One region of the Bacillus sp. GW823-FHT06A10 genome, then DNA from elsewhere that is predicted to be linked to it. Evidence: predicted binding sites of a transcription regulator. Region 1 holds the regulator's gene; each other region holds the start of a gene.
The links. Region 1 encodes Rex, which represses fermentation and respiration genes when NADH is low (regulators of the CRP and FNR family bind a similar motif). Its sites were predicted from a motif close to TTGTGAAATATTTCACAA; they were not measured.
Positions count from the first base shown of each region.

Region 2: nirB (NADPH-nitrite reductase large subunit) is a predicted target of Rex. The motif match lies at 3,841-3,858, and genes of this name have one in related genera.
Region 3: AC1Q8M_RS21325 (L-lactate dehydrogenase) is a predicted target of Rex. The motif match lies at 2,046-2,063, and genes of this name have one in related genera.

Region 1 covers NZ_JBXAHT010000010.1:1,685-12,643, reverse strand. Annotated here, with positions in the region: gene AC1Q8M_RS27560 (ABC-F family ATP-binding cassette domain-containing protein) at 324-2,258, opposite strand; gene AC1Q8M_RS27555 (redox-sensing transcriptional repressor Rex) at 2,445-3,074, shown strand; gene AC1Q8M_RS27550 (YdiK family protein) at 3,104-3,295, opposite strand; gene AC1Q8M_RS27545 (CPBP family intramembrane glutamic endopeptidase) at 3,292-4,041, opposite strand; gene groES (co-chaperone GroES) at 4,433-4,717, shown strand; gene groL (chaperonin GroEL) at 4,756-6,390, shown strand; purine riboswitch at 6,531-6,632, shown strand; gene guaA (glutamine-hydrolyzing GMP synthase) at 6,797-8,335, shown strand; purine riboswitch at 8,491-8,592, shown strand; gene AC1Q8M_RS27525 (NCS2 family permease) at 8,721-10,046, shown strand; gene AC1Q8M_RS27520 (response regulator transcription factor) at 10,192-10,893, shown strand; gene AC1Q8M_RS27515 (HAMP domain-containing sensor histidine kinase) at 10,877-10,959, shown strand, end outside.
Region 2 covers NZ_JBXAHT010000001.1:1,279,658-1,286,560, reverse strand. Annotated here, with positions in the region: gene AC1Q8M_RS06705 (arylamine N-acetyltransferase family protein) at 260-1,099, shown strand; gene AC1Q8M_RS06700 (hypothetical protein) at 1,196-1,405, opposite strand; gene exsG (exosporium protein ExsG) at 1,624-1,776, opposite strand; gene AC1Q8M_RS06690 (excalibur calcium-binding domain-containing protein) at 1,985-2,851, shown strand; gene ric (iron-sulfur cluster repair di-iron protein) at 3,018-3,725, shown strand; gene nirB (NADPH-nitrite reductase large subunit) at 3,934-6,339, shown strand; gene nirD (nitrite reductase small subunit NirD) at 6,355-6,672, shown strand; gene AC1Q8M_RS06670 (uroporphyrin-III C-methyltransferase) at 6,731-6,903, shown strand, end outside.
Region 3 covers NZ_JBXAHT010000003.1:89,794-96,696, reverse strand. Annotated here, with positions in the region: gene AC1Q8M_RS21345 (TetR/AcrR family transcriptional regulator) at 1-139, shown strand, start outside; gene AC1Q8M_RS21340 (CPBP family intramembrane glutamic endopeptidase) at 605-1,318, shown strand; gene AC1Q8M_RS21335 (hypothetical protein) at 1,462-1,647, shown strand; gene AC1Q8M_RS21330 (spore coat protein) at 1,661-1,912, shown strand; gene AC1Q8M_RS21325 (L-lactate dehydrogenase) at 2,155-3,105, shown strand; gene AC1Q8M_RS21320 (PTS sugar transporter subunit IIC) at 3,128-4,141, shown strand; gene AC1Q8M_RS21315 (phosphatase PAP2 family protein) at 4,207-4,854, opposite strand; gene AC1Q8M_RS21310 (hypothetical protein) at 4,999-5,526, shown strand; gene AC1Q8M_RS21305 (arsenate reductase family protein) at 6,021-6,386, shown strand; gene gcvH (glycine cleavage system protein GcvH) at 6,428-6,811, shown strand.

The DNA.
Region 1 (10,959 bases):
AGTTTGTGGATAAACTAGATGAAGTCTGACCTTTGAATATATTGTTTTTCGGGAAATAAAAAGTAAGAAGATATCCCTGAAAAACATTTTGAAATATCCTTCTATTATAGAGGGTGCTGATATTGTCAATCCTTGTCGGTAAATCGATATTTCGTGTCGAATCGTTTATATATATAGGGTTACGATAGATGTATTTGAAAATTGGTTGATATATTCCGAGTTACCATTGATATATTCAAAAAATTATTTATGTACTTAAAGAAAAAAGATGTCACATAGTCAAAAATCATGACTGATGAGACATCTTCCTTATTTAAATACTCTTATACATGCAGCTCTTCCCACTCTGCCATACAAGTTTCAAGTTGTACTTGTAGCGTTTGTTTTTTAGTTGTAATTTCACTCGCTTTTTCATAATCTGCATATATTTCTGGTAAGCAAAGTTGATCTTCTAACGTAGCAATTTCTTCTTCTAAGTTTACGATGTTTTGTTCTAGTTCTTCAATTTTTCGAGTGCGTTGACGTTCTAATTGTTTACGCTCTTTTTCTTCGAGATAATTTAATTTTTCTTGAGCTACAGTTTTTTGAACAGGTGCCTGATTTTCTTGCTGTTCAAGTTGTTCAAATGCTGCGCGTTCAATCATTTCATTTTTCTTCTCCACATAGTAATCGTAATCCCCTAAATATTCCTGTGCACCTTCTGTTGATAACTCAATCACAGTCGTTGTTACACGGTTAATGAAGTAGCGGTCATGTGAGACAAATAGAAGAGTCCCTGGATAATCAATTAAAGCATTCTCTAAAATCTCTTTACTATTTAAATCAAGGTGGTTCGTAGGCTCATCCAGAATTAATAAATTTGACTTTTGCATCATAAGCTTCGCAAGAGCTAATCGAGCTTTTTGTCCACCACTAAGGGAAGATACTGGTTTCAGTACATCATCTCCTGTAAATAAAAAGTTCCCGAGTATAGTACGGATTTCTTTTTCAGGTTGCAGTGGATATTCATCCCATAGTTCATTTAAAACCCGTTTAGAAGATGTTAAGTTTGCTTGTTCTTGATCATAATAACCAACAGATACATTTGATCCGAAAGAAACATCACCATTTAATAGTGGTAACTTATTCACAATAGATTTTAATAATGTGGATTTCCCAATTCCGTTTGGACCAACTAAAGCAACACTATCTCCGCGAGTTAAGCGCATAGTTACGTTTTCAATTATAGGGTCCTCATCATAGCCAATGGTTGCATCCTTTACTTGTAAAACATCATTTCCACTTTGCTTTTCAATATCGAAGTGGAATGATGCTGACTTAGAATCCCCTAATGGTCTCGTTAATAATTCCATTCTGTCTAGTTGTTTACGGCGACTTTGAGCACGTTTCGTTGTAGAGGCGCGAGCTATATTCTTTTGAACGAAGTCCTCAAGTTTTGCGATTTCATCTTGTTGTTTTTCGTAACGTTTCATTTCTTGCTCATATAATGCTGATTTTAAGTCTAAATATTTACTGTAGTTACCAACAAATCGTCTGCTTTCTTTATTCGAAATTTCATATACTTGTGTAACAAGTTTGTCTAAGAAATAACGGTCATGTGAAACGATTAATATTGCGCCAGGATAACCTTGTAAATATTGCTCAAGCCATGTTAATGTTTCGATGTCTAAATGGTTTGTAGGCTCGTCCAAAATAAGTAAGTCTGGTTTTGTTAATAATAATTTTCCGAGAGCTAATCTTGTTTTTTGCCCACCGCTTAAAGTAGAAATCGTCGTCTGGTGCGTTTCAACTGGGAAGCCAAGGCCGCTTAAAATGGAGCGAATATCCGCTTCATATTGATATCCACCTTGATCTTTATAATTGAGTTGCAATTGGTCATAATCAGCTAACAATCTTTCGTATGTAGCTTCGTTTGAAAAGTTTTCTTCTTTGCCCATTTCTTGCTCAAGCCTTCGAAGTTTTGTCTCCATTTGCTGTAAGTGGGTAAAGACGGTTAGCATTTCATCCCAAATTGTTAAAGACGTTTCTAGGCCGGTATTTTGAGCTAAATACCCGATTGAGACATCTTTCGGTTTTATAATTTCGCCACCATCATGTGATAACTCACCAGCGATAATTTTTAATAATGTAGATTTTCCAGCTCCATTCCTTCCAACTAATGCGATACGATCTTTTGTTTGTACTTCCAATTTTATGTTTGCAAGAATTGTTTCTGCACCGTATAATTTCGAAAGTCCATTTACTTGTAATAAAATCAATGTTTTCACCTCAAATAATTTCTTAACTTTGCCATGTTTATATTTCTCAATCATACTAAAAATAGTGTATAGTTTAAAATAAGAGAGAATACTTCTTCTCTTTATTATACAAGGAATTTAATGAGTGCTAAACTTCTGTATTTGATTAAAGTATATGAATAAAGATAGGAAGAGAGGAGAGGTCATATGGATCAGCAAAAGATTCCACAAGCCACTGCTAAAAGATTGCCTCTATACTATCGATTTATCCAAAACTTATCTCTTTCTGGTAAGCAGCGTGTTTCATCGGCCGAATTGAGTGAAGCGGTAAAAGTAGATTCCGCAACAATACGAAGAGATTTTTCGTATTTTGGAGCGTTAGGGAAAAAGGGATATGGATATAACGTAAATTATTTATTATCATTTTTCCGCGAAACACTTGATCAAGATGATATAACGCGTGTAGCACTTATTGGAGTAGGTAATTTAGGGACCGCTTTCTTACATTATAATTTCACGAAAAACAATAATACAAAAATTGAAATGGCATTTGATGTTAGTGAAGAGAAAGTTGGAACAGAAATCGGGGGCATTCCTGTATACCATTTAGATGAATTAGAAGAGAGATTATCAAATGATATACAAGTGGCAATATTAACAGTACCGGCTACAGTAGCACAAGCTGTAGCAGATAGATTAGCTGAAACGAGCGTGCATGGTATTTTGAATTTCACACCAGCACGATTAAACGTATCAGAGAATATTAGAATTCATCATATTGATTTAGCTGTAGAGTTACAAACATTAGTTTACTTTTTGAAAAACTATCCACAATAAAACGCAGAGGAAGCGACCTCTGCGTTTTATTATTGTTTCTTCTTTGTGAATTTAACTAATATAAGGCGAAGTGCCAAATTAAAATCAATTGTTGCCATAACTGCAAATAGTATTGTCCACACATTCCAGATTGTATCTGTCACGTTCGTAATGGCGAAGCGTGTAAAGATACATCCAAGAAGGAAGTATAGTGCAGCCATGAACAATGGTGAGTTTCTCATACAAAAAATCCTCCGATAAAGCCTTGCATTTTTTCAGCTTCTTTAATCATTTCTTGAATTTGCTCATTGCTCATAAAAATTTGCCCAATAGCGACTAATGTATTCATCGCAACATGAGCTGCAATCGGAACGATAATACGCTTCGTCTTCACATATAAGAAGGCGAATACGAGCCCCATAGCAGTGTATACCAATAAATGAGTAAAATCAAAATGAATTGCTGCGAATACAAGCGAACTAATGATAGCTGCGATAAAGAAGTTAAACTTCTTATAAAGTGCACCAAATAAAATTTTTCTAAATACGATTTCTTCTAAGATAGGTCCAATTATAGATACAACAATAAGGAACCAAGGTGTGGTTCTTGCAATCTCCATCAGTTTCATTGTATTTTCTGAACCTTGTTTAATTCCTAGCAGCTGCATCTCGATCATACCAGCAACTATTTGTGAAAAGAAAGCCAAGAAGAACCCGATGAAAATCCATCCAATAGTAGCTGGAGCAGAAGAGCGCTTTGGATCTAAATGCCTGTCACGAATATCCGTTCTAAGTAACCAAAGTACGATACATAATGCAACAAAGAAGCTAATAATTGCCCAGTGTCCCGTTATGATTTGTCCTTTTTCCTCAATGGTAAATCCTCTATTATCATAGAGTCCTGTTTTTAGGAGAAGTGGCAATCCAACAACGCCAGATAACTGCATTAAAATGTATGTAACGATAATCCACCAGTATTGTTTCTTCAAATGGTTTAACCATCCTTTCTAACTATAGTGTATGAGATAAGTTAGGATAACATGTAAATATGCTACCTACGATATAAACCTCACTTGAATTATGTTTTTTTCGTAAATCCTTATTTGAAATTATAATAGAAGACAGGAGAAAGTTGTGTGTGTAGCGAAAACAACTTAGGGTGTCCTTTCATATTGTAACATACGAGCAGTGGAAACAACGATTCATATAGTAAAGGCAGTATTCTATATAGAAAGTTTATATAGTGATTTGCGAAAAAATTATGATTTTTTTACTTGCAAAAGAAATTGAGATTATTTATTATTATAAGTGTGTTAGCACTCGGATGACTTGAGTGCTAATAAAAGAAATTTACATAACAAAATGAGGAGGTTATTGTTCATGCTAAAGCCATTAGGTGATCGCGTTGTAATTGAGCTTGTTCAAGCAGAAGAAAAAACAGCAAGTGGTATCGTATTACCAGATACTGCAAAAGAAAAACCACAAGAGGGTAAAGTTGTTGCAGTAGGTACTGGTCGAGTGCTTGAGAATGGTGAGCGTGTTGCTTTAGAGGTAGCAGCAGGTGATCTTATCATCTTCTCAAAATATGCAGGTACTGAAGTGAAATATGAAGGTACAGACTACTTGATTTTACGTGAAAGTGACATTTTAGCAGTTATCGGTTAATTATATAAATCTTAAAAAATCCAAGGGGGTCAATTATTATGGCAAAAGATATTAAATTTAGTGAAGAAGCACGTCGTTCGATGCTTCGCGGTGTCGACACTCTTGCAAACGCAGTAAAAGTTACGCTTGGACCAAAAGGTCGTAACGTTGTACTTGAGAAAAAATTTGGTTCACCACTTATTACAAATGATGGTGTAACAATCGCAAAAGAAATCGAATTAGAAGATGCATTTGAAAACATGGGTGCGAAATTAGTAGCAGAAGTTGCTAGCAAAACAAATGACGTAGCTGGTGACGGAACAACAACTGCAACTGTATTAGCGCAAGCTATGATTCGTGAAGGTCTTAAAAACGTAACAGCTGGTGCTAACCCAATGGGTCTTCGTAAAGGTATCGAAAAAGCTGTTACTGCTGCAATTGAAGAATTAAAAACGATTTCTAAACCAATCGAAGGCAAATCTTCTATTGCACAAGTAGCTGCTATTTCTGCAGCTGACGAAGAAGTAGGTCAATTAATCGCTGAAGCAATGGAGCGCGTTGGTAACGATGGCGTTATTACTTTAGAAGAGTCTAAAGGATTCACAACAGAATTAGACGTAGTAGAAGGTATGCAATTTGATCGTGGATATGCATCTCCTTACATGATTACTGATTCTGACAAAATGGAAGCAGTTCTTGATAACCCATATATCTTAATTACTGACAAAAAGATTTCTAACATTCAAGAAATCTTACCGGTATTAGAGCAAGTGGTACAACAAGGTAAACCACTTCTTATCATTGCTGAAGATGTAGAAGGCGAAGCTTTAGCTACATTAGTAGTGAACAAACTTCGTGGTACATTCAATGTAGTAGCTGTTAAAGCTCCTGGATTTGGTGACCGTCGTAAAGCAATGCTAGAAGATATCGCAATCTTAACTGGTGGCGAAGTAATCACTGAAGAATTAGGTCGTGACTTAAAATCTGCTACAGTTGAATCTTTAGGACGCGCTGGTAAAGTTGTTGTTACAAAAGAAAACACAACTGTAGTTGAAGGTATTGGAAATACAGAGCAAATCGCAGCTCGCATCGGTCAAATTCGTGCGCAATTAGAAGAAACAACTTCTGAATTCGATCGTGAAAAATTACAAGAGCGACTTGCTAAACTAGCAGGTGGCGTAGCGGTAATTAAAGTAGGTGCAGCAACTGAAACTGAGTTAAAAGAGCGCAAACTTCGCATTGAAGATGCACTTAACTCAACTCGTGCAGCAGTAGAAGAAGGTATCGTTGCAGGTGGTGGTACTTCACTTATGAACGTATACACGAAAGTAGCTTCTATCGTAGCAGAAGGTGACGAAGCAACAGGTATCAACATCGTACTTCGCGCACTAGAAGAGCCAGTTCGTCAAATCGCAATCAACGCTGGTCTAGAAGGATCTGTAGTTGTAGAGCGTCTAAAAGGCGAAAAAGTAGGCGTTGGTTTCAACGCAGCTACTGGCGAATGGGTTAACATGCTTGAGTCTGGTATCGTAGATCCAGCTAAAGTAACTCGTTCTGCACTTCAAAACGCAGCATCTGTTGCAGCTATGTTCTTAACAACTGAAGCTGTAGTAGCTGACAAGCCAGAACCAAATGCGCCAGCAATGCCTGACATGGGCGGCATGGGCATGGGCGGTATGGGCGGAATGATGTAATTCCGTTTGCCCTAAAAAACATCCATTTCTATGTAGAAATGGATGTTTTTTTATGTTTTTTAGAAAAGGAAATGAATTTCTGTAGAATTTTGTCGCTTTCTCTCTTGACCATATAGATACTTCATTGTTAGAATCTAGGAAGATAATATAAAACGATCCTTCATATATCCTCAATGATATGGTTTGAGAGTCTCTACCGGGTTACCGTAAACAACCTGACTATGAAGGCAGTGTGTCTTATATTTATAAAGAGCGGAGACTATCTTTCTTTATAAAGTCAGACCCCTGCCTTTTCTTTGTTATGAGACTAGAGGCGGAGGACTGGCTTTTTTTATTATATTAGTAATGCTTTTCGCCAAATTGGTGAAAATATTTATATACGAGAACTAACGTTGGGGTGATTATTTTGAAGAAGCAACACGATACAATTATCGTTTTAGATTTTGGAAGTCAATACAATCAGTTAATAGCACGTCGAATTCGTGAGTTCGGTGTATACAGTGAACTTCATCCACATACAATTACTGCAGAAGAAATTAAAGCAATGAATCCAAAAGGGATTATTTTCTCTGGTGGACCAAATAGCGTATACGGTGAAGGTGCATTACATTGTGATGAAAAAATCTTCGAACTAGGTTTACCGATCTTCGGTATCTGTTACGGTATGCAGCTTATGACACAACACTTCGGTGGTAAAGTAGAGCGTGCCAACCACCGTGAGTACGGAAAAGCTGTTCTTAAAGTAGAGAACGAATCAAAATTATATGCGAACCTTCCAGAAGAGCAAGTTGTATGGATGAGCCATGGCGACTTAGTAACTGGTTTACCTGAAGGATTCGTAGTAGACGCAACAAGTGAGTCTTGCCCAATTGCTGGTATGAGCAATGAAGCGAAAAACTTATACGGTGTACAATTCCACCCAGAAGTACGTCACTCTGAGCACGGTAACGATTTAATTAAAAACTTCGTATTCGGCGTATGTGGTTGTTCTGAAGGATGGAACATGGAGAACTTTATCGAAGTAGAATTAGAAAAGATTCGTGAAACTGTTGGAGACAAAAAAGTACTATGTGCACTTAGTGGCGGCGTAGACTCTTCTGTTGTAGCAGTATTAATTCATAAAGCAATCGGCGATCAGTTAACATGTATTTTCGTTGACCACGGTTTACTTCGTAAAGGTGAAGCAGAAGGCGTTATGAAAACATTTAGCGAAGGCTTCCATATGAACGTTATTAAAGTGGATGCACAAGAACGCTTCATGAATAAGTTAAAAGGTGTAGAAGATCCAGAACAAAAACGTAAAATCATCGGTAACGAATTCATTTACGTATTTGATGATGAAGCATCTAAATTACAAGGTATGGACTTCTTAGCACAAGGTACACTTTACACAGATATCGTTGAAAGTGGTACAGCAACTGCACAAACAATTAAATCTCACCATAACGTGGGTGGACTTCCAGAAGACATGCAGTTCAAATTAATTGAGCCTTTAAATACGTTATTTAAAGATGAAGTACGTGTATTAGGATCTGAACTAGGAATTCCTGATGAAATCGTATGGCGTCAACCATTCCCAGGTCCTGGTCTTGGTATTCGTGTATTAGGTGAAATCACAGAAGAGAAATTAGAAATCGTTCGTGAATCTGATGCGATTTTACGTGAAGAAATTATTAAAGCGGGATTAGACCGTGAAATTTGGCAATACTTCACTGCACTTCCTGGTATGCGTAGCGTAGGTGTTATGGGTGACGAGCGTACTTACGATTACACAGTAGGTATCCGTGCAGTAACATCTATTGACGGTATGACAGCTGACTGGGCACGTATCCCTTGGGACGTACTAGAGAAAATCTCTGTTCGTATCGTAAACGAAGTAAAACACGTTAACCGTATCGTGTATGATGTAACGAGTAAGCCACCAGCAACTATTGAGTGGGAATAGTATTGTAATAAAAAAGATCCATCTATCATTCATGAATAGATGGATCTTTTTGTTTTCGTTGTTAATACGAACGAAAATATAAAAAAATATAAAAATGTTCGCTTTTAAATTGACAAAAATACATTCAAGAGTTAATATGAGTATGTAATTCAAACGAAAAGTGAATATTATGCCGTCGTATAATATCGGGGATATGGCCCGAAAGTTTCTACCTAGCTACCGTAAATGGCTTGACTACGAGGCGTTTAGATAAAGATGAGGGGAAACTTGTCTTTATTCATAGAACGCTTCCATGTATATGCAATGGAAGCCTTTTTTATTTTTAATAGATAAAAGAGGGCTAGGGAGATTACGGCGAGTAATCATATAACGGGGGAAACGTAGGATGAAACGCTATTTTCAATTTGATGAGCTCGGTACGAATTATAAGACTGAGTTCATAGCGGGGTTAACAACATTTCTATCTATGGCTTACGTACTGTTTGTCAATCCTGCTACGCTGTCGCTTGGAAATGTTAAAGGGTTACCAGCAGGTACAGGGATGGATCCAGGTGCAGTATTCGTTGCTACGGCATTAGCGGCAGCAATCGGTTCGTTAATTATGGGTATTTTCGCGAAGTATCCAATTGCTTTAGCGCCAGGTATGGGAATTAACGCGTTCTTTGCTTATACAGCAGTGTTAACGATGGGTATTCCGTGGCAAACGGCCATTGCCGGAACATTAATGTCAGGTATTATCTTTATTATTCTTACTGCTTCAGGTATTCGTGAAAAAATCATTAATGCAATTCCATCGGAGTTAAAGTTTGCAGTAGCAGCAGGTATCGGATTGTTCATTGCATTCCTTGGATTCCAAAATGCTGGAATTATCGTGAAAAACGATGCTGTTCTTGTTGGGTTGGGGGACTTAACAAAGGGCACAACGTTACTAGCAATCTTCGGGGTTGTTACGACAATCATCTTCATGATTAAGAAAGTTAATGGTGCTGTATTTTACGGTATGATTCTTACAGCGATCTTAGGAGTGGCAACAGGATTAATTGATACTCCGAAAGCTGTAGTGGGAGCAATACCGAGTCTAGAACCAACGTTCGGTGCTGCGTTAACGCACTTCGGAGATATTTTTACAGTTCAAATGGGGATTGTTATTATAACGTTCTTCTTTATCGATTTCTTTGATACAGCAGGTACGCTTGTAGCGGTTGCGAATCAAGCTGGATTAATGAAGAACAATAAATTACCACGTGCAGGAAAAGCATTATTTGCAGATGCGATTGCGACTGTAATTGGTGCGATCTTGGGTACATCAACAACAACGTCTTACATTGAATCGTCTGCAGGGGTAGCAGCGGGAGGACGTTCTGGATTTACAGCAGTTGTAACAGCAGGATTCTTCTTACTGGCACTATTCTTCTCGCCATTACTAAGTGTTGTAACGCCAGCTGTAACGGCACCAGCTTTAATTATTGTAGGAATCTTGATGGTTTCTTCTTTAGGGGAAATTGATTGGAAGAAATTCGAGATTGCAGTGCCAGCATTCTTTACAATTATCTCTATGCCACTTACGTATAGTATCGCAACTGGGATTGCGATTGGATTTATCTTCTATCCAATTACAATGGTTGTGAGTGGTCGTCGTAAAGAGGTTCATCCGATTATGTATGTTATGGGAGTTTTATTCGTACTATATTTCATCTACGTTCGTAAATAAAAGGGGTTTTTTCAAAGGTCTAGACTTAAGGGGAGTCTAGACCTTTTTTGCGTCTTCAGAAAAACTTAAGGATTTCCGAGCGTTTTTCTTCAGAAGTTTTCCTATAATAGAAGTTAGGGATTAAAAAAGTAATGGGGGAGATATTGTGGCACACGAAACAATACTTGTCGTAGATGATGAAAAAGAAATTCGGAATTTAATTACAATCTATTTAAAGAATGAAGGATATAAAGTATTACAAGCAGGGGACGGAGAAGAAGGGCTACGTTTACTGGAAGAAAATGAAGTGCATCTAGTCGTATTAGATATTATGATGCCGAAAGTAGATGGTATTCATATGTGTATGAAAGTAAGAGAATCGAAAGAGATGCCTATCATTATGCTTTCTGCGAAAACGCAAGATATGGATAAGATTTTAGGATTAACAACAGGAGCAGATGATTACGTAACGAAGCCCTTTAATCCATTAGAGTTAATTGCACGAATTAAATCTCAGTTACGCCGTTATATGAAAATGAATGGTTTTGCTATTCAAAATGAGGACGAGCTAGAAATTGGAGAGATGAAAATAAATATCTCGACCCATAAAGTTATTGTAGAGGGAGAAGAAGTGAAACTAACCCCAAGGGAATTTTCAATTTTAGAATTGCTAGCTAGAAATCCAGGTATGGTGTTTAGTGCGGAGCAAATTTATGAAAAGGTGTGGAACGAACGATCTTTCCAGTCTGATAATACTGTAATGGTGCATATTCGAAAAGTACGTGAAAAGATTGAGGAGAATCCAAGGAAGCCTAGATATATAAAAACAGTATGGGGAGTGGGGTATAAGATTGAAAAAGATATTTAATCCGTTTACTTATGTTCGGAAAATTCGAGAATTAATTGGAAAGATAATAAAGAGCGTGAAACGGAG
Region 2 (6,903 bases), on a different contig from region 1:
AACATTTTATTACTAGTTAGTTATTTAAAAATATAATAAAGATATGTACTTTCTTTTCATTAAATACAAACTAATTTTAAAGGAGCTTATATTATAAGACTTTCCTACGATTAAAAATTAAACTGAAATTTCCGAATAGATAGTTATATTTCCAGAAACATATATTATGATAATTTCGGTACACTTGAATTAACTTTTTAGAAGTACTAACCTATCGGTGAGCAGAAGAAAATTCTGTAAAAAGAAAGGAGAATACTTTATGATGACCAAATTACAAAAGGAGTTTTTTAAACGCTTAAAAATTCCTGCAAAAGAAATAACATTTGATGATTTAGATGAAATTCTCTTAAAAATGGGAATGATTCTCCCCTATGAAAATCTTGATATTATGGCTGGTACTATTAAAAATATCTCAAAAGATAACTTAATAGAAAAGTTACTTATTCAAAAACGAGGTGGACTTTGTTATGAATTAAACTCCTTATTGTATTATTTCTTAATTGATTGTGGGTTTCAAGTATACAAAGTAGCTGGTACTGTTTATGATCTGTACGATAATAAATGGAAACCCGATGATGGTCATGTCATTATCATATTAATTCATGAGGATAAAGATTATGTTGTGGATGCAGGTTTTGCATCTCATCTCCCTTTACATCCAGTACCTTTTAACGGAGAAGTCATATCCTCTCAAACAGGAGAATATCGAATTCGTAAGCGAAATACTCGAAAAGGTACGCATATTTTAGAAATGAGAAAAGGAGCTAACGGAGAATCTACAAGTTTCTTACAATCTGAACCTTCAACTGAATGGAAAATAGGCTATGCTTTCACTGTAGATCCAATAGATGAGAAAAAAGTGAATAACATTCAAAAAGTGATTGTAGAGCATAAAGAATCTCCTTTTAATAAAGGGGCTATCACTTGTAAATTAACTACTTATGGTCACATATCATTAACAAATAAAAATTATACAGAAACCTTTAAAGGCACTAAAAATAAACGACCAATAGAATCTAAAGATTATGCTCGCATTCTTCGTGAATCTTTTGGAATAACGCAAGAGAAATATGTAGGAAAAACACTAGAAAGAGGTTAGTTGACTACAAGTATTTCATAATAAAGCAGATTCTATATTTAGAATCTGCTTTATTTTATATTTTGTTATAAATTAATTTAATTTTGTTGTTACCCTTTAATTTTCAATTATATATTCATCATCATATTTATCGTATTGTAACCCTTTCCCTATCTTTGATTCTGTAACTTGATCTCTTAAAAACGGTGCAGCATCCATTTTGCTAGTTGCAATTTCAATTCCATATTTTTTCGTTAAATGAGCTAACTCTATTAAAAACCACTCTCTTCGCAATGTAACTGGAATATCCAATGTTTTTCTTTTCATATATAATAGCACCTCTTTTATTTTCATAGCTTAAAAATATCACTGGATGTACTTATTAAAACTACCTTTCACCGCTAACATCCAATGAAACATTATAGTATATGCATGTCTATTTCAAACGTGCTATCACAAATATGACATTTAAGTTTACATAATTATATTATGTAATAGTAGAAAAGGAAGGCATGTCCCTTCCCCTTCTACTATAGAGATTTAAATTAAGAACATCTTGGTACACCTAAAGCTAAAAATAAACCTGCTACTCCCGCAGTAATCGGTACTTTTAACGTAATAACATCGTCTACCTTCGTTACTAAAAAGTAAGCATTACCTTCTTGTAATATACAAGTTACCAACAATTGAAATTCCATTCAAATCTCCTCCTTTCAATCGATATACTATAATTTATGAAATATCTTTCAAAAAGTAATAGGAAATATATCTATTTTTCCCTATATATAAAATAATCGTTTATAAGTCTAGTAAAAATATTAATTTTCTAAATTTATATAAAACGTGTAATATCCAATAAGTTCCTATATAATCAATAAGAAAAATCTTACAAATGGAGGTATGAAAATGGCGATTTTGAGTAATATTGGTGCAGCTTTATTTTCTATTGCTTTTATTCTTTTAATCTTATGTATCATTTCATTCTTTAAGAAAAATGAAAAAGCAAAACAATATGGACGTCCTACCGTTATTCTTTTTATGATTTCTATTATATTAATAACGACCGGTACAACAAAATCGGAACACCCCGTCGTCGAGTTTTTTTCTACTTTAAGTTTCATTCTATTTATATTCTTCCTTGTTATAGCAATCTTATCTGTAATTAAGAAAACAGGTGTAGCGAAAAAACAATTTATTATTACAGCCTTATTATTTGTCATTTTTGTTGCGCTATCAGGTATTTCAGCTCCTTCTTCTGAAAAAACGACAGCAACTAGTACAAAAGTGGCATCTAACAATGAAGAACAAAAAGATAGTGAACAGAAAAAAGAGCTAGAAAAGAAAGAGGCGGACGAAAAAACTCAAAAGCAAGAAGATGAGAAGCGTCAAGCCGAGGAACAAGCTCGTAAGCAAGAAGATGAAAAACGTCAGGCTGAGGAACAAGCTCGTAAACAACAAGAAGAACAAAAACGTCTAGCTGATGAACAGGCTCGTAAGCAACAAGAAGAACAAAAACGACAAGCTGATGAACAAGCTCGTAAACAACAAGGAGAACAAAAACGTCAGGCTGACGAACAGGCTCGTAAACAACAACAAGAAGAGCAAAAAGCACAGCAAACTCAAACACAACCCGCTTCAGGAAATACTAGTAGTGCATACTACAAAAATTGTGCTGCAGTTAGAGCGGCTGGGAAAGCCCCTTTACTTAAAGGACAACCAGGTTATGACTCACATCTTGATCGTGATGGCGATGGAGTTGCATGCGAAAAATAGTAATAAAAAACTATTACGACGAATTCCCCTCCCACTTCCTTTTATAAAATTCATTTTATTATCCTTAAAACTGACACATAATAAGTGATTTCAATCACCACATTGATTTTCATTTATCGCTATTCTTAATTTAGTTATTACATTCAAACTTTATGGAGGCGTTCATATGAAACATGCATTTACTGAAACTTCTATTGTCGGTGAGATCGTTACACAATTCCCGAAAGCTAGTGATCTTTTTAAATCATATAGAATAGACTTTTGTTGTGGTGGCAATAAACCACTTATTGATGCAATTCATGAAAGAAATTTATCAGCAACAGAAGTACTTACAGAATTAAATACACTTTATAATAATACGAAACGATTAAATGAATCTGAAATTGATTGGAAAAATGCTTCTTATCGTGAATTGATTGATTATGTTATAAATAAGCATCATCGCTATTTAAATGAAGAATTACCACAGTTAAGTCCGTATGTGACGAAAGTATTACGCGTCCACGGAGCAAGTCAGCCTCACTTAGCTCAAATTCATAAGCTATTTCACGAATTAAAGATGGAATTAGAACAACATTTAATTAAAGAAGAAACAGAAGATTTTCCATTAATTTTAGAATTTGAACAAAATCCAATTGAAGAAAACTATGTGAATTTACGTAAAGTAGTAGATAAGTTGGAAAATGAACATAACCACGCAGGCAACATTATTAAAGAGCTTCGTAAAGTTACAAATGACTTTACTCCTCCAGAAGGAGCTTGCGGCACTTATCGACTTGTTTACCAACGCCTTGAAGCACTAGAGTCTGATTTATTTGAGCATATTCATTTAGAAAATAACATTTTATTTCCACGTGCAATTACGAGAGTATAAATCAAGTGCAGGACATGAGTATACATACTTATGTCCTGTTTTTTCATTTGGTAAAGAATATACACATCCCTCTCGAATAAATCCGAATTTTAACAATTTGTGAATCATTATAAAAATGTGATAAATATCACATCTCCCCTTTTTTGGATTTTCTATAATAGAAATATAATCCTTTGTTCAACATTTCACAGAAAAAGGGGGAACGAAAATGAAAAAACGTTTAGTTATGATCGGAAATGGTATGGCTGGAATACGCTGTATGGAAGAAATATTAAAACATAATAGTGATTCATATGAGATTACTATTTTGGGAGATGAACCGCATCCAAACTACAATCGCATTATGCTCTCTCACGTTTTACAAGGCAAAACAAATATGCAAGATATCATTATGAATGAATACAGTTGGTATGAAGAAAACGAAATAACTTTATATACAAACGAAAGAGTTCAAATTATTAACCGAGAAGCAAAAATCATTATCACAGAAAAAAATCGTACTCTTACATATGACAAACTCATTATCGCAACAGGTTCTAGTGCTTTTATTTTACCTGTTGAAGGTTCTACTCTTCCTGGTGTAACAGGATTTCGAACAATTGAAGATACACAATTTATGATAGACACCGCTAAAGAAAAGAAAAAGGCCGTTGTTATTGGTGGTGGGTTACTTGGTTTAGAAGCCGCAAGAGGTCTTATTGACTTAGGGATGGACGTACATGTTGTTCATTTAATGCCAAACTTAATGGAGCAGCAACTAGATACGAAAGCAGCTTCTCTATTACGCGAAGATTTGGAAGCGCAAGGCATGAAATTTCTAATGGAAAAGAAAACTGCAAAAATTCTTGGTACAGACCATGTTGAGGGCATTCAATTTGAAGATGGTGAAGTTGTAGATTGTGATTTAGTCGTAATGGCTGTCGGAATACGCCCAAATACGCAAATAGCAAAAGATGCTGGTTTAATTGTAAATCGCGGTATTGTAGTCAATGACTATATGCTAACAAATGATGAGTCCATTTATGCAGTTGGAGAATGTGCAGAGCATGACGGTATCGCATATGGACTTGTTGCTCCTCTTTATGAACAAGGTGCGATATTAGCAAAACATATAACAAATTTACAAACTGATGGATATTCGGGCAGTATTGTCGGTACGCAATTAAAAGTTGCAGGTTGTGATTTATTCTCTGCTGGTCAAATTTATGAAGATGCTCAAACGAAAGCAATATCAATCTTTGATGAATGTAAACGTTCCTATAAAAAAGTATTAATTCGTGACAATAAAGTCATCGGTATCGTTTTATATGGTGACACAGCTGACGGAACACGCCTCTTTAGCATGTTAAAGAAAGAAGAAGATATACAAGAATATACAGCCGCTTCTCTTCTTCACAAAGCTGGTGAAGAAAGTGAACTTAACGTTGCTACTATGAGTACTGATGACACGATTTGCGGATGTAATGGTGTTACGAAAGGTACAATCGTTCACGCCATTTTAGAACAAGAGTTAACGACTTTTGAAGAAGTTAAAGACTGTACGAAAGCCGCAGGGTCTTGTGGTAAATGTCGTCCGCTTGTGGAACAAGTTTTATCTCATACACTTGGAGATGCTTTTGATGCCTCAGCGCAATCTGCCGGTATGTGTGGATGTACACCTTTATCCCGTGATGAAGTCGTAGCGGCCATTCACGAGAAAGGCTTAAAATCTCCAAAAGAAGTACGAAATGTTCTTGGTTTTGCACATGAAGACGGCTGCTCGAAATGCCGCCCTGCTTTAAACTACTATTTACGTATGGCGATTCCAGAAGAATATGAAGATGATAAATCGTCCCGTTTCGTTAATGAAAGAATGAATGGTAACATCCAGCACGATGGTACATTCTCTGTTATTCCACGTATGTACGGAGGCGTTACAACAGCAGACGATTTAATGAAAATTGCTGAAGTTGCGAAGAAGTATGATGTTCCACTTGTGAAAATTACCGGTGCAAGCCGAATTGGCTTATACGGTGTCAAGAAACAAGATTTACCTAACGTATGGGCTGACTTAAATATGACTTCTGGATATGCGTATTCAAAATCTCTTCGTAATGTAAAATCATGTGTTGGCTCTCGTTTTTGCCGTTTCGGTACGAAAGATTCATTAGGACTTGGTATGTTGCTTGAACAATCATTAGAAATGGTAGATACACCTCATAAAATGAAAATGGGTGTAACTGGTTGTCCGCGTAACTGTGCGGAAGTACTGACGAAAGATTTTGGCGTTGTTTGTGTCGAAAATGGATATCAACTTTATATTGGCGGAAATGGTGGTACAGAAGTACGTGAAGCTGATTTTGTAATGATTGTCCCTACTGAAGATGATGTCCTTCGTATCGCTACAGCTTACATGCAATATTATCGTGAAACTGGTATTTACGGAGAGCGTACTGCCTACTGGACAGAACGTTTAGGCTTCGATCACATAAAAGAAATACTGCAAGATGCAAATATGGTTACTACGTTAAATGAACGTTTCCAAAAAGCTCGTGGCACATATAAAGAAGCATGGGGACAAGCACTAGAAACGAAATCATTAAAAGCGATGTATGAAGTAGAAACTGTGAAATAAGGAGCTGTGACCTATATGATACAAACGAAAGAAAAAATAAAAGTTATGCGTGCAGAAGACCTTCCTATTCAAATCGGTAAAGAGGTGCAAATGAAAGGTATGTCTTTCGCCCTATTCCGCCTTTCAAATGGCGATATTCGAGCTGTAGAAAATCGTTGTCCTCATAAAAACGGGCCATTAGCGGAAGGTATTGTATCTGGAGAATTCGTCTTTTGTCCACTACATGATTGGAAAATTTCACTACTAACAGGTGAAGTTCAAAAACCTGATGACGGTTGTATTCAAACGTATGCAGTAGAAGTTATTGACGGAGATATTTATATATACATGTAATTTACAAAAGGAAGCCTCCCCTGGCTTCCTTTTAAATAAAAATAGACGAGGTGCGAATATGAACGGATATGTATATTTAGTTGGTGCAGGACCAGGTGATGAAGGGCTTATTACAAAAAAAGCGATAGAGTGCTTAAATCGTGCAGATATCGTCTTATATGACCGCTTATTAAACCCTTCCTTTCTTAATTATACAAAAGAAACATGTGAACTTATTTATTGCGGAAAAAT
Region 3 (6,903 bases), on a different contig from region 1:
TCATGCGACACGCGGATTCAGAAGTATTTGTCATGGATTTGCTTCGATTGAACAGCAAGGCGGATTTGGTTTGCCGTTAGATCTGGATATAAGTTTACATGTATTATTGGAAACGTTTATTAAAGGATTACGTGAATAAGAAACGAGGCAAACAAAAACCTTAGAAGTGATTCTAAGGTTTTTTAGTGCATATGATTCGAAAAGAGCGGTAGGCTTTTTCTCATTACATGATATTATTTAGCAGGTTTGAAAAATGTGTATATAGCTACGGAAAGGCAAACGAAAATAAAAGCAATAGGATCTTGATATGGACTAGGCTCAGAGCCCTTCTGGATTTCTGTAAGGAAGTCATGTGTTTTCATGTTCATTGCTCCTTTAACTAATAAATTTTATATGATGCGAGGGTTATGGTGGATAGATAAGAAATTTTTGGAATTTCATCTAATAATTATTCTATAGTAATCTAATTCCAAAAACTATATAATACAAAGCTTTCATGATATGTAAAATTGCATATTATTCTTTTTGAAAAAATTGTTATATTATCTATATATTTGTATTAAAGGGTTTTTGTTAAGGTAATGAAAACAAATGGAGGAATAGTATGAGAAAAACAGTATTAGACGCGTATAATGCAGAAAGAGAAGTAGATAACATAACATATAAAAATCTAGTTGTAACGATTGCTAGCATTCTAGGGTTCTCACTCTTAGGGGGATTATTCCTTGCTTTAGCCCTTGGAATTTTTGGAGAAGAGGTATTACGTGCTAATTTAGAGGGATATTATTTACTTCTATTTGATGCAGCTGTTGTTACTATTGTTTTATTTGCGTATAAACCAGTGCTTCATTTTATTAAGAACATATGGGATGTATCTATTTTAAAAAATGGGAAAACCTACTTGTATTTATTAATAGGTTTTATCATCATTGCATTAACTCAGTATGTAATGTTAGAGTTGTTTAGCTTTGAAAGTGCAGAGCAGCAACGAGATCAATTAGGGAGCTTAGGACTTCAAAATAGTCTACAAAGTATTATATATGTGTTAAGTGTTGCTATAATTACACCAATTAAAGAAGAAATTTTATATAGAGGTATTTTGTATCGATTTTTTGAAAAGAAATATAGTTTTCTAGTTGGTATCATTATTTCTTCCTTTATCTTTGGGATTCTTCATGGTGGTTTTCCGGTTACGGCAATGATTATGGGGATTGTATTTGCTATGTTATATAAGAAAACACAATCTATTTTACCTAGCATCATTTTACATATTGTATGGAACCTACTTGTGAGTATAAGTATGATTGTTTCTTTATAAAATTGAATGAATATTTAGCATAAAAGATGAATGGCCTAGCTATTCATCTTTTATTTTGTTTATATGTGCGAAAAGTTGATGAATACAATCCAAAAAGAACCAAATACTAATGATGAATGAACAAAGAAAGGCGGGTATGTTATATGCAAAACTTAACAGAGCTTGAAGTAGAAAACTTACGTCATTTAATTGGTGGACACGCAACAATTATTAACAAGTTGGAGCAGTATGCACAGACGTGTACAGATCCACAACTGAAACAAATGCTACAAAAAGATGCGCAAGATGCACGAAATACGAAACAGCAATTAATGACTTTCCTAGGATAGGAGGAAGAGAAAGATGAATGAAAAAGATATGGTAAATGATTATTTAGCAGGATTGAATGCAAGTTTAACAAGCTATGCAAATTATATTGCTCAGTCTGATAATGAACAGTTACATCAAACGTTAATTCAAATTCGTAATCAAGACGAGGCGCGCCAACGTAATATGTATGAGTACGCAAAGCAAAAGAGTTATTACAAACCGGCAGCACCTGCTAATCCAATGATTGTACAGCAATTAAAAAGTCAATTAAGTGCGGAACAATAGTGAAAAGAAAACGAGCGAATTTATTCGCTCGTTTTCTTTTTGTATATGTCAATAAATACATAATAAATATTTTTCCAGTTGTAACAAATATGACGAAAATGGAATATAACAATTCACAAAAAGGACAAAAACTTTGTTCAATATTTCACAAAGTATCCATGGTTTCTATCGTGAGAACCTCTATAATTAGGAGTGTAAAGAGCAAAAGAAATAGATTATATGATCAATTAGGAGAGATTGCTATGAAAAGACATACAAGAAAAATTGCAATTATCGGTACTGGATTAGTTGGATCAAGTTGTGCGTATTCTATTGTGAATCAAGGTATTTGCGAAGAGCTATTATTAATTGATATAAATCATGAACGTGCAGTTGGGGAAGCAATGGATTTATCACATTGCATTAACTTTACAAATACAAGAACAAAAGTATATGCAGGAAACTATGAAGACTGCAAAGATATGGACATTGTCATTATTACAGCAGGACCAGCACCAAAACCAGGGCAAAGTCGCTTAGATACTTTAGGAGCGAGTGCGAAGATTATGGAAAGTGTTGTTGGTGGCGTAATGGAAAGTGGATTTGATGGTATTTTCTTACTTGCATCGAACCCAGTTGATATTATTACATATCAAGTTTGGAAATTATCTGGATTACCTAGAAATCGCGTAATCGGTACTGGTACATCACTAGATTCTTCTCGCTTAAGAACAATTTTATCTGAAATGCTACATGTAGACCCTCGTAGTATTCATGGGTATTCATTAGGAGAACATGGTGATTCTCAAATGGTTGCTTGGTCTCATGTAACTGTTGGTGGAAAGCCAATTCTGCAAATTTTAGAAGAACAAAAAGAACGATTTGGAGAAATAAATTTAGATGAAATTGTTGAGAAAACTGCAAAAGCTGGCTGGGAAATTTATAAGCGTAAAGGAACTACTTATTACGGAATCGGAAACTCTCTAGCGTATATTGCGAGTTCAATCTTTAACGATGATCACCGTGTCATTGCTGTATCAGCCATTTTAGATGGTGAGTACGGTGAATACGATATTTGTACAGGAGTACCAGCTATTATTACTAGAGACGGTATAAGAGAAGTTGTAGAACTCAATTTAACAGAGGATGAAGAATCTCGATTCGCAAAATCAAACGATATTTTACGTGATTATATGAAAACAATTGGTTACTAACTTATAGAAGAAGGTGAAACAAATGAAGGAATATATAATGTCTCGTGTATTTAAAGCATCTGCTGGAATCGCACAAGGTATTTTCGTATCCCTCGGAATTGGTTTACTAATCGAAAATATAGGAAGAATTGTTGATATTCCGTTGCTTATTACAATCGGAGTTGTTGCAAAATCACTAATGGCACCAGCGATTGGTGCCGGCATTGCTTTTATGCTCGGTGCAAACGGTCTTGTAATCTTCTCGGCGATGGTAGCCGGAGCGATTGGTGCCGGATCCATTTCAATTACTGAAGCTGGTCTAATTATTAAAACAGGTGAGCCAATCGGTGCATTATTAACAGCAACTTTAGCTGTATATATTGGTAAACGTTTAAGCGGAAAAACTGCTTTAGATATGATGCTCGTTCCATTTGCGGCCATATTAGGTTCTGGTTTAGTTGGTATTTGGTTATCTCATAATATTACTCCTGTTTTAAATGCAGTTGGAGCGTTCATTAAAGATAGCTCAGCTGGTAGCCCGTTTATCGCTTCTATCGTCATTGCAGTAGTTTGGGGACTATTACTTATCTCTCCAGCTTCATCAGCTGCGTTAGCGATCGCACTTAGCTTAGACGGTGTTGCAGGTGGTGCAGCTCTTGCCGGATGCGTCGCTCAGTTTATCGGATTCTCTGTCATCTCAGCAAAAGAAAACAATTTAGGTGGCATATTAGCTCAAGCTCTTTGTACTCCGAAAGTACAGTTGCCAAATATCACTAAAAATCCAATGATTCTCGTCCCAACTGTCGTCGCCAGTGCTATAGTTGGTCCGGTATCCGCATTAATTTTCCAACTGGAAGCAGGAAAAGAAATTGCAGGTCTTGGATTAAGTTCTCTTATCGCACCAATTAATTTAATTTCCAGCGAAGGATGGGAAGTTCTCCCGGCGATGGTAATTACTTATATCGTCATTCCAGTAGCTGTTTCTTATATACTTTACATTGCTCTTAAAAAAGCAGGTCGTATTCATTCTGGTGATATGACTGTACCGCAATCTTAAATTGAAAATCTCCTTAATAATAGATAAAAGCAGACTGAGAAGCCACAGTCTGCTTTTTTGTCATGTTACATTCTATGATTTTGTTTTACTGGAACTCTTATTGGTTCTTTGGCCAATAAGAGTTGAACGCCGAAGTAAAGTATGCTTGCAAGTGTCATTCCAGAAACGGCATCTACAAGGGCATGTTGCTTCGTAAATAGCGTTGATAAAATAATAAGTGTACCGAAGAAAGTAAGGATGTAATATTCAAAAGCATGTTGTTCTCTACGCTTAAAGGCAGCTAACATAATTACAAATGTAGTAAGAACGTGAATGCTAGGGAAACAGTTTACTGGCTGGTCGATACTATAAATATAGCGAACTAGTTCAGAAAATACATCTGTTCCAACGACAGTCGGACGCGGTACAGTTGTTTGCCAAAAATAATAAATAGAAAAACAAGCAAGCTTTCCAAAAATAACACTACTTAAAGTGACATAATATTGCTTTCGGTCAGCGAAGCAGTAATAAATAAGTGCGCCGTATAAGTATGGAAACCAAAGTAAATAAGGAATAATAAATGCTTTTACAAATGGAATCCAATCATCTACTACAGTTGTAACGTCTACTGCGTGAACAGTCGATTTATTTAATACGTCGTAAAGGGGACTTACGAGTACGAGTAGAAGTATATAACTTAACGGAAGAAAAGATGAAAGTTTAAATTTCTTCATGTTGATCTCCTATGTTTAGTAATGTAAGTAAATTCAATTGATTATAATATAGAAACGTGAATTGGGCTATCGATTTTACTTACATTTTCTTGAATTAACCTTACGTTTTTGTCACTTGACTAAAAAGAAGGGGGAGGGTGCTAAATGAAGCGTTTATCATATTTTTTAGTTTTTATATTGTTATGCCTAGTAGGTGCTGGGTGTGCAAAGAATAACGAAGGAGAAAAATTAGAATATAACGGAAGAGCACTCGTAATTGGAGTTGTTGGAGAAAAGCCGAAAGATACGTTTAGGAATGTAAAGTTTGAAAGTATAAAGTTAGAAGAAATGCAGGAGAAATCAGCAAAAGTTGATGGTTTTTTCGTTATGAAAGAATACTTTAAAGAGGCATCAAAGGAGCAGTATACGGACTTATTTTTATCGTTAAAGAAGCCGGTATTTTTTATAGGTTTGCAAGATAGACCGTATTTAATTTTTACTAACAAGGATTTAGATTATGATAATACCCCAAAGGATAAAACGATGACGTATACGCAAGGGTTTGTAAATATGGGGAACCCTGAAGGTCAATATTGGGGTATGGGATTATATAATGATACTGTTTCCGATCGAAATATTCATAATATGTATATAGTAGTATTTCAAACCATTTCGGATTACTTAAGTCGATGATGAAGGAGCCTGTAAAAAAGGCTTCTTATTTTTTAAAAATAAACGTTTGTTTAAGCTGTATGTTCGGTAGAAAGAAACTCATGTAGTTCAAAGGTTAAGAAAGAAAAATAAGAAATTAATCAAACGTTTGTTTAAGCTGTATGTTCGGTAGGAAGAAACCGATGCAGCTCAAAGGTTAAGAAAGAAAAATGGAGAATTAATCAAACGTTTGTTTAAGCTGTATGTTCGGTAGAAAGAAACTCATGTAGTTCAAAGGCTAACAAAGAAAAATAAGAAATTAATCAAACGCTTGTTTAAGATATATGTTTGGTGCAGAATCTAAAAAAATTTATATATTTATTTTTTTCTTAACAAATGGCGGAAAAATAAGAAAAATTCGCAGGATTATTAAAAATTATCACGAAATAAGTAAAAGTTTAGCGAATAATGGTTTGAAATAATAAAACGTTTTCTATATGATAAAGGTAAAGGTTAGTAAAAAAGTAGGTGAATTTATGACAGTAACATTTTATTCATATCCAAAGTGTGGCACATGTCAAAAGGCAAAGAAATGGTTTGAGGCAAACGATGTAGCATATGAGATGATTCATATTGTTGAAAATCCACCATCAAAAGAAGATTTACGTAATTTACATGAAAAAAGTGAATTACCATTAAAAAAATTCTTTAATACAAGTGGAATGCGTTACCGTGAACTTGGTCTGAAAGATAAGTTGAAAGATGCAAGCGAAGACGAAATGTATGAGCTTTTAGCATCTGATGGCATGTTGATCAAACGTCCAATTGTAACAGATGGAACGAATGTAACACTTGGTTTTAACGAAGAGCAGTTTGAAAGTGTGTGGAAAAAGTACCAATAAGGTATTTTTACATAATTAATACATTCACTGGAGGTACAGTCATGAGCATTCCAAATAATTTACGTTACTCTGAAGAACACGAATGGGTAAAAACTGAAGGTAATGAAGTTGTTATCGGTATCACTCACTTTGCACAAGGTGAGCTAGGTGATATCGTATTCGTTGAACTTCCTGAAGTAGGTGCAACAATCGAAGCTGACGAGCCATTCGGAAGCGTAGAATCTGTTAAAACAGTTTCTGAGTTATACGCACCTGTAAGCGGTAAAGTTGTAGCAGTAAACGAAGAATTAAGTGACCAACCAGAACTTGTTAACGAATCTCCATACGAGGGTGCATGGATGGTTAAAGTTGAACTTTCTGATGCAAGCCAAGTTGAGAAGTTATTAACTGCAGAAAAATATGCAGAAATGACAAACCAAGACTAATTATAGTCGACTAAAGGACAGCCTTTGTGCTGTCCTTTTTTATTTTGTGTAAAATAATGAATGTAGAATCATATACTAATTATCGTGTAGGA